Regions from separate parts of the Brachybacterium sp. sponge genome, predicted to be linked through region 2. Evidence: riboswitches for the same ligand, from Rfam matches in the RefSeq annotation. Region 2 holds a riboswitch; the other holds the start of a gene.
The links. A riboswitch is a leader RNA that binds a small molecule or an ion and turns the genes downstream of it on or off. The one in region 2 is predicted to bind FMN.
Positions count from the first base shown of each region.

Region 1: another riboswitch for FMN. It lies ahead of pnuC (nicotinamide riboside transporter PnuC); the one in region 2 lies ahead of ribD (bifunctional diaminohydroxyphosphoribosylaminopyrimidine deaminase/5-amino-6-(5-phosphoribosylamino)uracil reductase RibD).

Region 1 covers NZ_LRMP01000004.1:237,564-244,878, reverse strand. Annotated here, with positions in the region: gene A4A78_RS15660 (DUF3866 family protein) at 1-1,096, shown strand, start outside; gene A4A78_RS15655 (PH domain-containing protein) at 1,337-1,819, opposite strand; gene hisG (ATP phosphoribosyltransferase) at 1,827-2,684, opposite strand; gene A4A78_RS15645 (phosphoribosyl-ATP diphosphatase) at 2,761-3,024, opposite strand; gene pnuC (nicotinamide riboside transporter PnuC) at 3,098-3,805, opposite strand; FMN riboswitch at 3,896-4,014, opposite strand; gene rpe (ribulose-phosphate 3-epimerase) at 4,041-4,727, opposite strand; gene A4A78_RS15630 (RsmB/NOP family class I SAM-dependent RNA methyltransferase) at 4,724-6,499, opposite strand; gene fmt (methionyl-tRNA formyltransferase) at 6,496-7,315, opposite strand, start outside.
Region 2 covers NZ_LRMP01000001.1:645,500-652,814, reverse strand. Annotated here, with positions in the region: gene A4A78_RS02900 (DciA family protein) at 232-780, shown strand; FMN riboswitch at 858-987, shown strand; gene ribD (bifunctional diaminohydroxyphosphoribosylaminopyrimidine deaminase/5-amino-6-(5-phosphoribosylamino)uracil reductase RibD) at 1,102-2,214, shown strand; gene A4A78_RS02890 (riboflavin synthase) at 2,232-2,870, shown strand; gene ribB (3,4-dihydroxy-2-butanone-4-phosphate synthase) at 2,867-4,210, shown strand; gene ribH (6,7-dimethyl-8-ribityllumazine synthase) at 4,207-4,689, shown strand; gene gyrB (DNA topoisomerase (ATP-hydrolyzing) subunit B) at 5,113-7,272, shown strand.

The DNA.
Region 1 (7,315 bases), on a different contig from region 2:
GGGGACGCTGAGCGCGATCGCCTACGAGGAGCTCACCGGGCGCCCGCGCGCCGGCGAGCAGGTGCTGCTGAACACCAACGCCGTGCGGCGCGAGCTCGGCACCGGCGGCGACGCCATGGTGGTGGCCCGCACCGAGGTGCTCCCCGAGGCCGCCGAGGTGCGAGGCCACATGGTCAAGGCCCGCTACACGCCGATGCAGACAATGGTCGACGCGCTCGACGACCCGGACAGCGAGCACTACGAGACGGTCCGGGAGGCCACCGGCATCGACGGGATGCCCGTGGTGGTCGCGGACCTGCACTCCTCCCTCCCCGCGATCGTCGCCGGGATCCGGGCGCGGCGCCGCTCGGCCCGGATCGCCTACGTGCACACCGATGCCGCGGCGCTGCCCGCCGTCTACTCGAGGAGCGCGGCCCGGCTGCGCGAGGCCGGCCTGCTCACCGCCGTGATCAGCGCCGGGCAGTCCTTCGGCGGCGATCTCGAGGCGGTCACGGTCCACTCGGCGCTGCTGGGCGCCCGGCATGTGGTCGGCGCGGACGTCGCGATCGTGATCCAGGGCCCGGGCAATCTCGGCACCGGCACCGGCTGGGGCTTCTCCGGCATCCAGACGGCGGAGTCGCTCCACGCGGCCTCGGTGCTCGGCGGCGTGCCGATCGCGACCCTGCGGGTCTCGGAGGCCGACGAGCGGGCGCGGCACCGCGGCCTGTCCCACCACTCCTCCACCGCCTACGGGCGGGCGCTGCTCGCACCGGTGCACCTGCCGGTGCTCCCCCGCACCGACTCCCGATACAACTCTTTTCATGAGTCAGTGCGGAAACAGGTCAAGAGCACGATCCTGAAGCCGGCGAAGAAGCGCGGCGTGCTGCACCACCTCACCGAGGTCGACGCCAAGGGGTTGCGCGATGCGCTCGAGGAGATGCCCGTGCGGATGACCACGATGGGACGGACCGTCGCCGAGGACTACGCCTCCTTCCAGTACGCGGCTCTCGCCGGGCGCTGCGCGGCCGAGCAGGTCCGGGGCGCCGGCGGCGGCTCGGGCGGCGCGAAGGGCGAGTCCAAGGGCCCGAAGGAGTCCAAGGGCGGCACCAAGCGCTAGACGCCTCGGCGCCGGCATGGGCCCGACGGAGTTGCCGGGGACAGGCGACCGACGGAGTTGATCGACGTGAGGTACCAGGAAAGTGGTACCCGACGTCGAACAACTTGCCGTGCTGCCCTGCGCCGCGGCCGGCGGGGCCGTCCAGCGAGGTTCTTCGACGTGAGATACCAGGAATGCGGTACCTGAGGTCGAACAACTGCCCTTCCGGCCGACCGATCCATGTCGGCCGTGCGATCCGCGTCAGCCGCGCTGGGCGTCGCCCTCGCCGTGGGCCTCGCCGCGCTCCTGGACCAGGTGCAGAAGGCGGTGCGCGGCGGAGATCGCCCGCTCCCCGTCGTAGCGCTGGATCGCGTGCAGCGGATGGGTGCGCCCGTCCGCGAGGTCGAGATGTGCCCAGGGATCGCCCATCGGGAAGCTGATCCCGAGCACCTCGGGCCATTCGAAGGTACGGGTGCGCATGAGGTTGCGGACCTCGAGCCCGTCGGGACGGGCGACCACGCGCACCGAGGCCTCGAGATGGCAGAACAGCGCGATGAGCAGGCCGATCATGAGCAGGCCGAGCCGTCCGCCGAGCTGGAAGCTCGTGATCATGACCGCGCCGCCGATCATCCCGGCCATCACGATGACGGCGGTGATGTAGGCGGCCCAGCGCACCGCCCGCGGACGGAACACCTCGACGGCGCGTGCGTCGTCGCGGCCCGGGGTCCCTGCGGCACTGCTCATCGGGATCTCAGATGCGGCAGGCCTGGATCGCCGTGACCAGGATGGCGCGGGCGCCGGCCTCGTAGAGGTCGTCCATCATGCGGTGCGCGGAGCGGCTGTCGACCATGGCACGCACGGCCGACCACTCCCCGCCGTGCAGCGGAGAGACGGTCGGGGACTGCAGGCCGGGGGTGATCTCGACCGCCCGCTCCAGCAGCGCCGAGGGGATGTCGTAGTCGAGCATCACGTACTCACGGGCGACGAGCACGCCGCGGATGCGCCGCTCGAGCACCTCGAGCGCGTGCTGCGCCTCGTCGTCCAGCTCCATGCCGGGGCGGGAGAACAGCACGGCCTCGCTGGTCATGATCGCCTCGCCGAAGGGCTCCAGACCTGCCTCGCGCAGTGTGGTGCCGGTCTCGACGACGTCCGCGATCACGTCGGCGACGCCGAGGCGGATCGAGGACTCGACCGCGCCGTCGAGGTGGACCACCTCGGCGCTGATCCCCCGCTCGGCGAGGTAGTCCTCCACGAGGTTCTCGTAGCTGGTGGCGATGCGGGAGCCCTGCAGCTCCTCGACGGTGCTGTGCGTCCCGGCGGGCGCGGCGAAGCGGAAGGTGGAGCGGGCGAAGCCCAGCGAGAGGATCTCCTGGGCCGGGGTGCGGGAGTCCAGCAGCATGTCCTGGCCGGTGATGCCGACGTCGACCGTGCCGGAGCCGACGTACACCGCGATGTCCCGGGGACGCAGATGGAAGAGCTCCACCCCGTTGTCCTCGTCGACCACGACCAGCTCCTTGGAGTTGCCGCGGCGGCGGTAGCCGGCCTCCTGGAGCAGGTCGGCGGCGGGGTCGGACAGGGCGCCCTTGTTGGGCACGGCGATGCGGAGCACGGATCCTCCTCGGCCGATGCGGCGGCCTCGAGACGGGTGGGACGGGAAGTCGGGGGGCGAGCGGCGCGGGGCCGGCTCAGAGATGTCGGTAGACGTCCTCGAGGGAGATGTCCTTGGCGATCATCATGACCTGGAGGTGGTAAAGCAGCTGGCTCATCTCCATGGCGGCGTCGACGGTGGACTCGTGCTCGCAGGCCATCCACACCTCGGCGGCCTCCTCGACGATCTTCTTGCCGATCTGATGGACGCCGGCATCGAGCTCCGCGACGGTGCCCGATCCCTCGGGTCGGGTGCGTGCCTTCTGGGTCAGCTCGGCGAACAGTGCCTCGAAATCCTTCACGGGACCAGGGTACGCGTCCCGGCAGGTGCTCCGCGGTGCGGACCGCCTGCCGGGCACGCGGCCCGCCCGCGGCTCAGCCGCGGCGGACCGTCGGGTCCAGGTGCGCGGTCTCGACCGTGACCCGGTCGGCCTCCTCGTCGCGGCGGCGGCGCACCTGCCACCAGACGAAGAAGCCGGTGAGGGTGAACGCGCCGTAGAAGAGATACATGAACGCGCTCGCGTAGTAGCCGGCGCTCCACAGCAGCGGCACGCCGACGAGGTCGACCGCGACCCAGATCAGCCAGAACTCGACCCAGCCCTTGGCCATGCCGAAGGTCGCCAGCAGGCTGCCCATGAAGATCCAGGCGTCGGCCCAGACCGGCTCGTAGGAGCCCAGCGCCCGGAACAGCGGGGTGAGCGCCGCGGTGCCGCCGACGAGCACGACGAGCAGCAGGGCGCGGGTGCCCCAGGAGGCCCAGACGGGCTCGACGGCGGTGCCGTCCTCGTGCTTCGCCTGGCGCCAGCGCACCCAGCCGTAGACGCTGGTGGCGATGAACATGATCTGTCGGCCGGCCTGGCCGAGCAGGTCGACGGAGTTCGGGTTGCCGAAGACGCTGCCGAGGAAGACGGTCAGCAGCAGGGCGTTGCCCAGGATGCCGATGGGCCAGGCCCAGACCTTGCGGCGCATGCCGCCGAGCGCGCTGAGCAGTCCGAAGACGTTGCCGAGCACCTCGCGGAGCAGGAGGAACTGGCCTCCGCCGAATTCGATCTTGGCGTCGAAGAGCCACTGCAGGATATCCATGTCGGTCCTTTCACCTCGGATGCAGTGGCTCCGGGGGAAAAGGGTTGCCTGCGGGGCTCGGGGAGGCGTGCGCCGTCCCGGGACCTGCGGGACGTGCGCCTCTCATCCAGGCTGTACTGTCGGTGCCGGAATTCCACCGGCTCCACCGCAGGATGCGGGTCGCGGACTGTCACCGCCGGCTCGGACTTTCACCGACCCCGGAGCACGTCACAGGATGTGACGGAGCAAGGATAGGTCAGTGCGCGGTGTGGGCGCCCGCCAGTTCGCGCAGGGCGGAGATCTCCTCGGCGGCGTCCTGCGCCTTGTAGATCGCGGAGCCCGCGACGAAGACGTTCGCGCCCGCCTCGGCGCAGCGCTCGATCGTCTCGCGGCTGACGCCGCCGTCGACCTGGATCGAGACCTCGAGGTTCGCCTCGGAGATCGCGCGGCGGGCCCGACGGATCTTCGGGAGCATCGTCTCGAGGAAGCTCTGCCCGCCGAAGCCGGGCTCGACCGTCATGATCAGCAGCATGTCGAACTCGCCGATGATGTCGATCAGCGGCTCGACCGGGGTGGCGGGGCGCAGGGCGACGCCGACCTGCGCGTTCTTGCGGCGAAGGTCGCGGGCGAGCTTGACGGGCGCGCGGGCGGCCTCGAGGTGGAAGGTCACCGAGGAGGCGCCTGCCTCCGCGAAGACGGGGGCCTGGTTGTCGGCGTCCTCGATCATCAGGTGCGCGTCGATCGGGATGGGGCTGCGCTCGACGATCTGCTCGACCATGTTCGGCCCGAAGGTCAGGTTCGGCACGAAATGGTTGTCCATGACGTCGACGTGGACGCTGTCGGCGCTGGAGATCTTGTCGAGCTCGGCGCCGATGGACATGAAGTCGGCGTTGAGGATGCTGGGGTGGATGAAGCTGGAGTCGGTGGAGTACGAGATGCTCACGAGCTCGGGGTTCCTTCCTCGGTGGGGGCGGGGAGCCTGCGCAGCAGGCAGATGAACATGGCGTCGGTGCCGTGGACGTGGGGCCACAGCTGCACGTCGGGGCCCTCGCCCAGCTCGACCTCGTCCCGCACGGAGGGCAGCAGGCCGGCCCGGACGGCGGGGCGGGCGTCGAGGCGCTCGACGTCGTCGCGGCGCTTGAGGACGTCGGCGACGATCAGGCGGGTCTCGGCCAGGTGCGGCGAGCAGGTGACATAGGCGACGACGCCGCCGGGCGCGGTCGCGTCCAGCGCGGAGGCCAGCAGGTCGCGCTGGATCGCGCCGAGCTGGCCGACGTCCGCGGGGGTGCGGCGCCAGCGGGCCTCGGGCCGGCGGCGCAGCGCACCGAGCCCGGAGCAGGGGACGTCGGCGAGGACGCGGGAGAACTCCCCCGGCCGCTCGGCGCCGATGGTGGTGCCGTCGGCGGTGAGGGTGGTGATCTCGCAGCCGGCCTCGCGCAGGCTCGCCACCGCGCGGTCCACCAGCTCGGTGCGGTGCTCCTGCAGCTCGACGGCGAGGAGGTCGGCGTCGTGGTCGATGGTGAGCCCGCCGAGCAGGGCGGTCTTCCCGCCGGGGCCGGAGCAGAGGTCGAGCCAGTGGGCGTCGTCGGTGAGGACGAGGTCGTCGGCGCCGAGCGCGAGGGAGAGGGCCGCGAGCTGGGAGCCCTCGTCCTGGACGGCGACGCGGCCCTGCTTGACCAGGTCCATGCCGCCGGGGTCGCCGGAGGGCCAGGCGGCGGCGAAGACGGAGAGCCGGCCCTGGCTCGCGCCGTGGTCGATCAGCTCGTCGAGGTCGGTCAGCCCCGGGCGCATCACGAGCGAGACCGCGGGGGCCTGGTTCTGCGCCTCGAGCAGCTGGTCGATCTCGTCGCGGGAGCGGCCGTTCCCGGCGAGGGCGTCGGACAGGGCCCGCACCACCCAGCGGGGGTGGGAGTGGACGACGGCGAGATGCCCGGTGGGGTCCTTCTCGCGGTCCGGGGCGACCTCCGCGATCCAGGTGGCGAGGTCCTTCTCCCCCACCCGGCGCAGCACGGCGTTGGCGAAGCTCGCACCTCCCGCGCCGACCTCAGCGCGGGCCAGAGCCACGGTCTCGGACGTCGCGGCGTGCGGGGCGACGGTCATGTCCAGCAGCTGGTAGGCGCCGAGGCGGAGCACGTCCAGCAGCGCGGGCTCGACCTTCGCCAGCGGTCGGTCCACGCAGGCGGCGATGATCGCGTCGAGCCGGCCCTGGGCACGCAGCGAGCCGTAGAACAGCTCGGTGGTGAAGGCGGCGTCGCGGCCGGAGACGCGGTGGCTGCGCAGCAGGCGGGGCAGGACGAGGTTCGCGTAGGAGTCCTCCTCGCGCACCAGGCGCAGCCCCTCGAGGGCGACCTGGCGGGAGGGGGTGGAGGCGCGGGAGCGCTCGGAGGGGCGGGAGGAGGACCAGCCGCGGCGCGGACCGCCCTGGCCGCGGGAGCCGGAGCGTTCGCGGCCCTGCGCGTCGCGGGGCCGGTCCCGACGGTCGTCCCGCCGACCGCCCCGGTCATCGCGCCGGTCGCCGCGGTCGTCCCGTCGACCGCCGCGGTCGTCCCGTCGGTCGCCGCGCCGGTCGTCCCAGCGGTCGCCGCCGTCGCGGCCTCCGCGGTCGTCGCGTCGGCCGCGGTCGTCGCGGCCTCGGCGGTCGTCGCGGCCTCCGCGGTCGTCCCGGCCTCGCCGGCTGTCGTCGTGGCGGCGCCCGCCGCGTCGGTCCTCGCTCATGCGCGTGCTCCGTCCTGCTGGTCGTCCTCGAAGCGGGCGTCGGGGCCGAGCCCCGCCCCGCGTGCCCAGTCCGCCGCGCGCATCGGGCGCTTCCCCGCCGGGGCGAGGGCCGCGATGGCGAGCGGGTCGGTGCCGGTGCCCACGAGCACCTGTCGCTTGGTGGCCGCGAGCGCGCCGGGGGCCGACGGGGCGCTCGCGCGCGAGGCCTCCTCGACGGCCTCGAGGCCGAGGATCTTGGTGCGGGCGCCGTCCAGGAGCGTCCACGCGCCGGGCTGGGGGCTCATGCCGCGGATGTGCGCGGAGACCTCGTCCGCCGGGCGGGTCCAGTCGATCCGGGCCTCGGCGGTGGTGAGCTTCGCGGCGTGGGTCGCGGCCGCGTGGTCCTGCGGGGTGAGGGTCGCGGTGCCGTCCTCGAGCGCGTCGAGGGCCTTCAGCAGCAGCGCGGCGCCGTCGTCGGCCATCCGCTCGAGCAGCTCGCCGGAGGTCTCGAACTCGCCGATGGCGGTGGGGGCGGCGGCGATCACGTCGCCGGTGTCCAGGCCCTTCTCGAGGCGGAACACGCTCATGCCGGTCTCGCGGCGGCCGGCGAGCACGGCCCGCTGGGCGGGAGCGGCGCCCCGCAGCTCGGGCAGGAGGGAGAAGTGGAGGTTCACCCAGCCGTGGCGGGGGATCTCGAGCGCCGCGGGCGGCACGAGGTTGCCGTAGGCGACCACGGGCGCGGCGTCCGGGGCGAGATCGCGCAGCTGCTGCTGCACCTCCTCGTCCCGCAGCGTGGCGGGGGTGAGCACCGGCACCCCGGCCTCGAGGGCCAGGGAC
Region 2 (7,315 bases):
CCGTATGGGCTCGGCACCTGGAGCGGGGCAGCGGCGGGGTCCGAGGAGCAGGCGGCCTCGCCGACGGCTCCGGCCGCCGCGCCCGCGCGGGGCGGTGCCCGCAGCGGCAACGGTGCCGAGCGGGCCCGCGGCGGAGCGCGGCCGGGCGCCGAGGAGGCTGGTGGGCCCGTCGGGTCCCGCTCCGGGGCACGGACGCCCGTCGGCCCTGGGGATCCCGACCGCGAGGAGCAGGTGCTCTACGATCCGCCGGACCTGCCGGCGCCGGCGGATCCCTTCGAGCTCGCCCGCCGCACCGTCAACCGCTCCCGTGCTGCCGCCCGTGACCGCGGCCTCTTCCCGATCTCCGCGAAGACGCAGGCCAGGGACGTGCGCGACCGATCCGGCCGGGCGCCGGGCTACTCCGGCTCGCGTCCGGATCCGCGGGACCCGCAGGGCATCGAGCTGGTGCTGAAGAAGGTGCTGGGGAACCTCGGCTGGAACGCCGGGATGAGCACCGGACGGGTGCTGGACGAATGGGATCAGATCGTCGGCGAGAGGCTCGCGACGCACTGCCGCCCGGTCTCCTTCGAGGACGGGGTGCTCGTGGTCAGCGCCTCCTCCTCGGCGTGGGCGGCGCAGCTGCGGATGCTCACCCCGCAGCTGATCACCACCATCGAGGAGCACGTCGGCTCCCACGTCGTCTCGGAGCTGAAGGTCACCGGGCCCGCCGCCGCGGAGCGCAGCTGGAAGAAGGGCCGACGGACGGTGACCTGGCGCGGTCCCCGGGATACCTACGGGTAGAGCGCCCGGCGGCGTTCATCCGCCGTCATCCTCCCGGCCGACCCTGCTACGGTGTGCTCTCGACGAGCTGATGATGCTCGCGTGCACTGGGGTCGGTGAAATTCCGAGCCGGCGGTGACAGTCCGCGACCCGAGGGCCCATGGCCCGAGGCTGACCAGGTGGAACTCCTGGACCGACGGTGAGAGTCCGGATGGGAAGCGCACGCGGTCGACGTCGCCTGGCGTACCTGCCGACCCTCCGGGCCCGGCCGGCGCCCCCGGTGACGTCGTCCCCTCTCTTCCCCTCCCTCCGGGACCGCGAGCTGCGGACGGAGGAGAGGCCATGGACCCCGGCACCACGCAGGACGCCCCCCGGAGCGACCGCGCAGGGATCACCCCCGCGGAGACCGTCGCGCTGCGCCGCGCGCTCGAGATCGCCGCGGACCCCGCCGTGCCGCTCGGCCCGAACCCCCGCGTCGGCTGCGTGCTCCTGGCCGCCGACGGGACCGTCCTCGCCGAGGGCCGTCACCGCGGGGCCGGCACCGCCCACGCCGAGGCCGACGCCCTCGCCCGTGCCCGGGAGTTGCCCGGAGCCGCGGCCCTGCGCGGCGCGACGGCGGTGGTCACCCTTGAGCCCTGCGACCACACCGGCCGCACCGGCCCCTGCACCCAGGCGCTCCTCGAGGCCGGGATCGCCCGCGTCGTCGTCGCGAGGCGCGACCCGAACCCGCAGGCCGCGGGCGGCATCGACCGCCTGCGCGCCGCCGGGGTCGAGGTCGTGGACGAGGTCCCCGCCGAGCTCGCCGCGGCCGCCGCGGCCCTGAACCGCGGTTGGGAGCACGGCCTCGGCGCGTCCCGGCCGCTGGTCACCGCGAAGATCGCGCTCACCCTCGACGGGCGCGCCGCCGCGGCCGACGGCACCAGCCGGTGGATCACCGGCGCCGCCGCCCGCGAGGAGGTCCACCGGCTGCGCACCACCTGCGACGCCGTCCTCGTCGGCACCGGCACCGCCCGCAGCGACCGCCCCACGCTCACGGCCCGTCGCCCGGACGGGACCCTCCACCCCCGCCAGCCGCTGCGCGTCGTGGTGGGAACCTCCGACGTCCCGGACCTGCCCGCGATCGACGGCGCCGGGGAGGCGATGCACCTGCCCACCCGCGACCCGTCGGCCGCGCTCGCGACGCTCTTCGACCGCGGGATCCGGCACGTGCTGCTCGAGGGAGGACCCACCCTCGCCGCCGCCTTCCTCCGCGCCGGGCTGGTCGACGAGCTGATCGTGCACGTGGCCCCCACCCTGCTCGGCGCCGGCCGCCCCGGCGTCGCCGAGCTCGGGATCACCACCCTCGCCCAGCGGCTCGACCTCGAGCTCACGGACGTCGCCTCGCTGCCCACGCCGGGCGGCGCGAGGGACCTCCGCCTCACCCTCCGTCCCCGCACCACCCCCACCCCGGCCTGACCAGGAAGGACACCACCATGTTCACCGGAATCATCGAGGAGCTCGGCACCGTCGAGGCGCTCGACCTCGGCGCCGACCCCGCCGCCCTGCGGATCCGCTCCCCGCGCGTGCTCGAGGGCATCGCGCTCGGCGACTCGATCGCCGTCAACGGCTGCTGCCTCACCGTCACCGCCGTCGTCGGCGAGACGTGGAGCGCCGACGTCATCGCCACCACCCTCGCCGCGACCACGCTCGGCACGCTCCGCCCCGGCGACCGCGTGAACCTCGAGCGCTGCGTGCGGGCCGACGGCCGCCTGGACGGGCACATCGTGCAGGGCCACGTGGACGGCGTCGGCGAGATCCTCTCCCGCGACGAGCAGGACGGCACCACCCTGCTGCGCCTGCGCCTGCCGGGCGGCCTCGTCCGCTACGTGGTGCCCAAGGGCTCCCTCGCCGTGGACGGGGTCAGCCTCACCGTCGCCGCGATCGACGGCGACGAGGTCACCATCGGCCTGATCCCCGAGACCCTCGAGCGCACCACGCTGGGCACCCGCGCCGTCGGCGAGGGCGTGGACCTCGAGGTCGACGTGCTCGCGAAGTACGTCGAGAAGCTCACCGCCGGTCTGTTGCCCGCGCGCGCCCCGGAGGCCGTGACCGGGACGGAGCAGGGACGATGACCGGCCTGCGCCTGGATCCCGTGCCCGCCGCGATCGCGGAGATCGCCGCCGGCCGGCCCGTCGTGGTGGTGGACGACGAGGACCGCGAGAACGAGGGCGACCTGATCCTCGCCGCCGCGACCGCCACCCCCGAGCAGGTCGCCTTCGCGGTCCGGCACTCGAGCGGGCTGCTGTGCGCACCGATGAGCGCCGAGCGGGCCGACGCCCTCGATCTGCCGCTGATGGTCGCCGCCAACGCGGACCCCTTCCGCACGGCGTACACGATCACGGTCGATGCGGCGGAGGGGGTCACCACCGGCATCTCCGCCGCGGACCGGGCCCGCACGCTCACCGTCCTCGCCGATCCCGGGTCCGTCCCGAGCGACCTGATCCGGCCCGGGCACGTGCTGCCGCTGCGGGCGAGGGCCGGCGGGGTGCTCGAGCGGCGCGGCCACACCGAGGCCGCCGTGGACCTCACACGGATGGCAGGTCTGCCCGCGATCGGGATGATCGTCGAGCTCGTCCACGACGACGGCACCATGCAGCGCGGGCCTGCGCTGCGCGCCTTCGCCGACGAGCACGGCCTGGCGATGATCTCCATCGAGGACCTCGCCGCGCACCGGCGGGAGATCGGGGAGGCGGTGGCGCCGCTCGCGTCGGCAGTGCCGTCCGCCGCACCGGCCGACCCGTCGTCGGCCGCGTCGGCCGGGCCGGTCCCCGCCCTGCTCGAGTTCACCGAGGCTGTGCCGCTGCCCTCGGCCCACGGCGCCTTCCGCGCCCTCGCGGTGCGGGAGGGCACGGCGGAGCACCTGGTGCTGGTGGCCGGGGACGTCACCGGGGAAGAGCCAGTGCTCACACGGGTCCACTCCGAGTGCGTGACCGGCGACGTGATCGGCTCGCTGCGCTGCGACTGCGGCCCCCAACTGCAGGAGTCTCTCGCCCGGATCTCCGCCGCCGGGCGCGGCGTGCTGGTGCTGCTGCGCGGGCACGAGGGCCGCGGCATCGGCCTGGTCCAGAAGCTGCGGGCCTACGCCCTGCAGGACGCGGGCCGCGACACCGTCGAGGCGAACCTCGACCTCGGACTGCCCGTGGACGAGCGCAGCTTCGCCGCGGTCCCACGGATCCTCGAGCACCTCGGCGTCACCGCGATCGACCTGCTCACCCACAACCCCGAGAAGGCCGACGCCCTGCGCGCCGGCGGCACGCGCGTGCACCGGGTCCTCGACCTCGAGGCCCACCCCACCTCCGAGAACCTCGCGTATCTCACCACCAAGCGGGACCGGCTGGGCCACCACCTGACCGGGCTTCCCGCGCTCGACCTCGCCACCACCCCAATCACGACCCCCGGAGGAACCTCATGAGCGGCCACGGCGCCCCCACCCCGCAGATCACCGCCCGTCCCGATGCCCGCGTCGCGATCGTCGCCGCGTCCTGGCACGAGGAGGTGATGGACGGTCTGGTCGCCGGCGCCCTGCGCGCCTGCGCCGAGGCCGGCATCGACGCACCCACTTTGGTGCGCGTGCCCGGCTCCTTCGAGCTGCCCGTGGTCGCGGACCGCCTCGCCCGCAGCCACGAGGCCGTGATCGCCCTCGGCGTCGTCATCCGCGGCGGCACTCCGCACTTCGACTACGTCTGCTCCGCGGCGACCGACGGGCTGAATCGGGTGTCCCTCGACCACGGCGTCCCCGTCGGCTTCGGGCTCCTGACCTGCGACACCGATGAGCAGGCTCGGGATCGGGCCGGCCTGCCCGGCTCCGTGGAGGACAAGGGGCACGAGGCGGCCGCGGCGGCGCTCGCCACCGCGGAGGTGCTCGCGGGGCTCCCGGACGCCGCCCGCTGAGCCCCGACGCGGGTACGCCCGAGAGCGGACATCCCAGGCGCGTCTGTGCCGCCTCCGGACCCCCTCGGGCGTACCCGCCCCCATCCGAGGCTCCCGGAGCGCGTTGAAGAGGCCGTCACGGAGCGTCTGGGACGCATCCAGCGTCGCGTCGTCCACAGGAACGGGGCGTCGAATAGGCCCAGCACCCGTTCTCCGATAGAATGACGGTGGTTCGGCCGACGTCGACCGGGGTCGAAGCAGCCCGGTCACCTCGATGCCGTCGGCCCGATCGCCGAGGCCTGCGGGTGCCGCTCGCGCGCGTGCGCGAGGAGCTCCTGCGGATCCCGCACGCGTCGGGCCGCAGGGACACCGCCGCACGGTGTCGCCGGACCACCCTCGGTCCGTCCGACCGAGGGACGACCGGACTGCGAGGAGCCACATCAGGTGAGCGACAGCGACCGCCCCATGCCCGACCAGGACCTGCCCGAGGGCACCTCGGACCCGTCACCGGGAGCGGACGGCGCAGCACCGGCCCCCGAGGCGGCGACGGCCCCCGCGGCCCCGGCGCCGACCACCGCGGGCGAGAAGGCGGCCCGTGCGCCCGAGCACTACGAGGCCTCGGACATCACCGTCCTCGAGGGCCTCGAGGCAGTCCGCAAGCGTCCCGGCATGTACATCGGCTCCACCGGTGAGCGCGGCCTGCACCACATGGTCCAGGAGATCGTCGACAACTCCGTGGACGAGGCGATGGCCGGCCACGGCGACACCATCGAGGTCACCCTCCTCGCCGACGGCGGAGTGCGCGTCGTCGACCACGCCCGCGGCATCCCCGTGGACATGCACCCCACCGAGAACAAGCCCGCCGTCGAGCTGGTGCTCACCGTGCTGCACGCCGGCGGCAAGTTCGGCGGCGGCGGCTACGCCGTCTCCGGCGGCCTGCACGGCGTCGGCTCCTCCGTGGTCAACGCGCTCTCCATCCGCATGGAGGTCGAGATCCGCCGCCAGGGCCACGTCTGGCGCCAGGCCTACGCCCGCGGCGTCCCCGTCGCCCCGCTCGAGAAGGGCGAGGAGACCGACGAGACCGGCACCACCATCACCTTCTGGGCCGACGGCGAGATCTTCGACTCGACCGTGTACGACTTCGAGACGCTGCGCAAGCGGTTCCAGCAGATGGCCTTCCTCAACAAGGGACTGCGCATCACGCTGACCGACGAGCGCGCCGACGAGGCCCCGGAGGACGAGGAGGTCGACGTCGAGCTCGAGGCCGAGAAGGCCGAGCAGGGCGAGTCCTCCGGCGGCCCCCGCACGGTCTCCTACCTCTACGAGCGCGGTCTGCAGGACTTCGTCGAGTTCATCAACTCGGCCAAGCGCGCCGAGGTGATCCACCCCGACATCATCTCCTTCGAGTCCGAGGACACGGACGCGAAGATCTCCGTCGAGGTCGCGATGCAGTGGACCGGCGCCTATACCGACTCCGTCCACACCTACGCCAACACGATCAACACCCATGAGGGCGGCACCCACGAGGAGGGCTTCCGCTCCTCGCTCACCTCGATCGTGAACCGCTACGGCCGCGCCCAGGGCCTGCTCAAGGAGAAGGACGCCAACCTCACCGGCGAGGACATCCGCGAGGGCCTCACCGCGGTGATCTCCGTGAAGCTCGGCGAGCCGCAGTTCGAGGGCCAGACCAAGACCAAGCTCGGCAACACCATCGCCCGCACCTTCATGGTCAAGGTGATGACCGACCAGCTCACCGACTGGTTCGAGTCCCACCCGAACGAGGCCAAGGCGATCGTGCTGAAGGGCCAGGCCGCGGCGATGGCCCGCGAGGCGGCCCGCAAGGCCCGCGACGCGACCCGTCGGAAGTCCCCGCTGGAGACCGGCGGCATGCCCGGCAAGCTGCGCGACTGCTCCTCGCGCAACCCCGCCGAGTCCGAGATCTTCATCGTCGAGGGCGACTCCGCCGGCGGCTCCGCCGTGCAGGGCCGCGACCCGCGCACCCAGGCGATCCTGCCCATCCGCGGCAAGATCCTGAACGTGGAGAAGGCGCGGCTGGACCGGGCGCTGGACAACCAGGAGGTCCGCTCGCTGATCACCGCCTTCGGCACCGGCATCGGCGAGGACTTCGACGCGACCAAGCTGCGGTACCACAAGATCATCCTGATGGCCGACGCGGACGTCGACGGCCAGCACATCTGCACCCTTCTGCTGACGCTGCTGTTCCGCTACATGCGCCCGCTGATCGAGCTGGGCCACGTGTTCATCGCGATGCCGCCGCTGTACCGCCTGAAGTGGTCCAACGCCCCTCACGAGTACGTCTTCAGCGACGAGGAGCGCGACGAGCGCCTCGCCGCCGGGCAGTCCGCCGGGCGCCGCATCCCCAAGGACAACGGCATCCAGCGCTACAAGGGCCTCGGCGAGATGGACTGGAAGGAGCTGCAGTCCACCACCATGGACCCCGCCACCCGCACCCTCAAGCAGGTCACGGTCGACGAGGCCGCCGACGCCGACACCATCTTCTCCGTCCTGATGGGCGACGACGTCGAGTCCCGGCGCCGCTTCATCCAGGAGAACGCCAAGGACGTCCGCTTCCTCGACATCTGAGCGGGCCCCGGGGCGGCGCCGATCCCTCTCGCGCGCCCCCGGG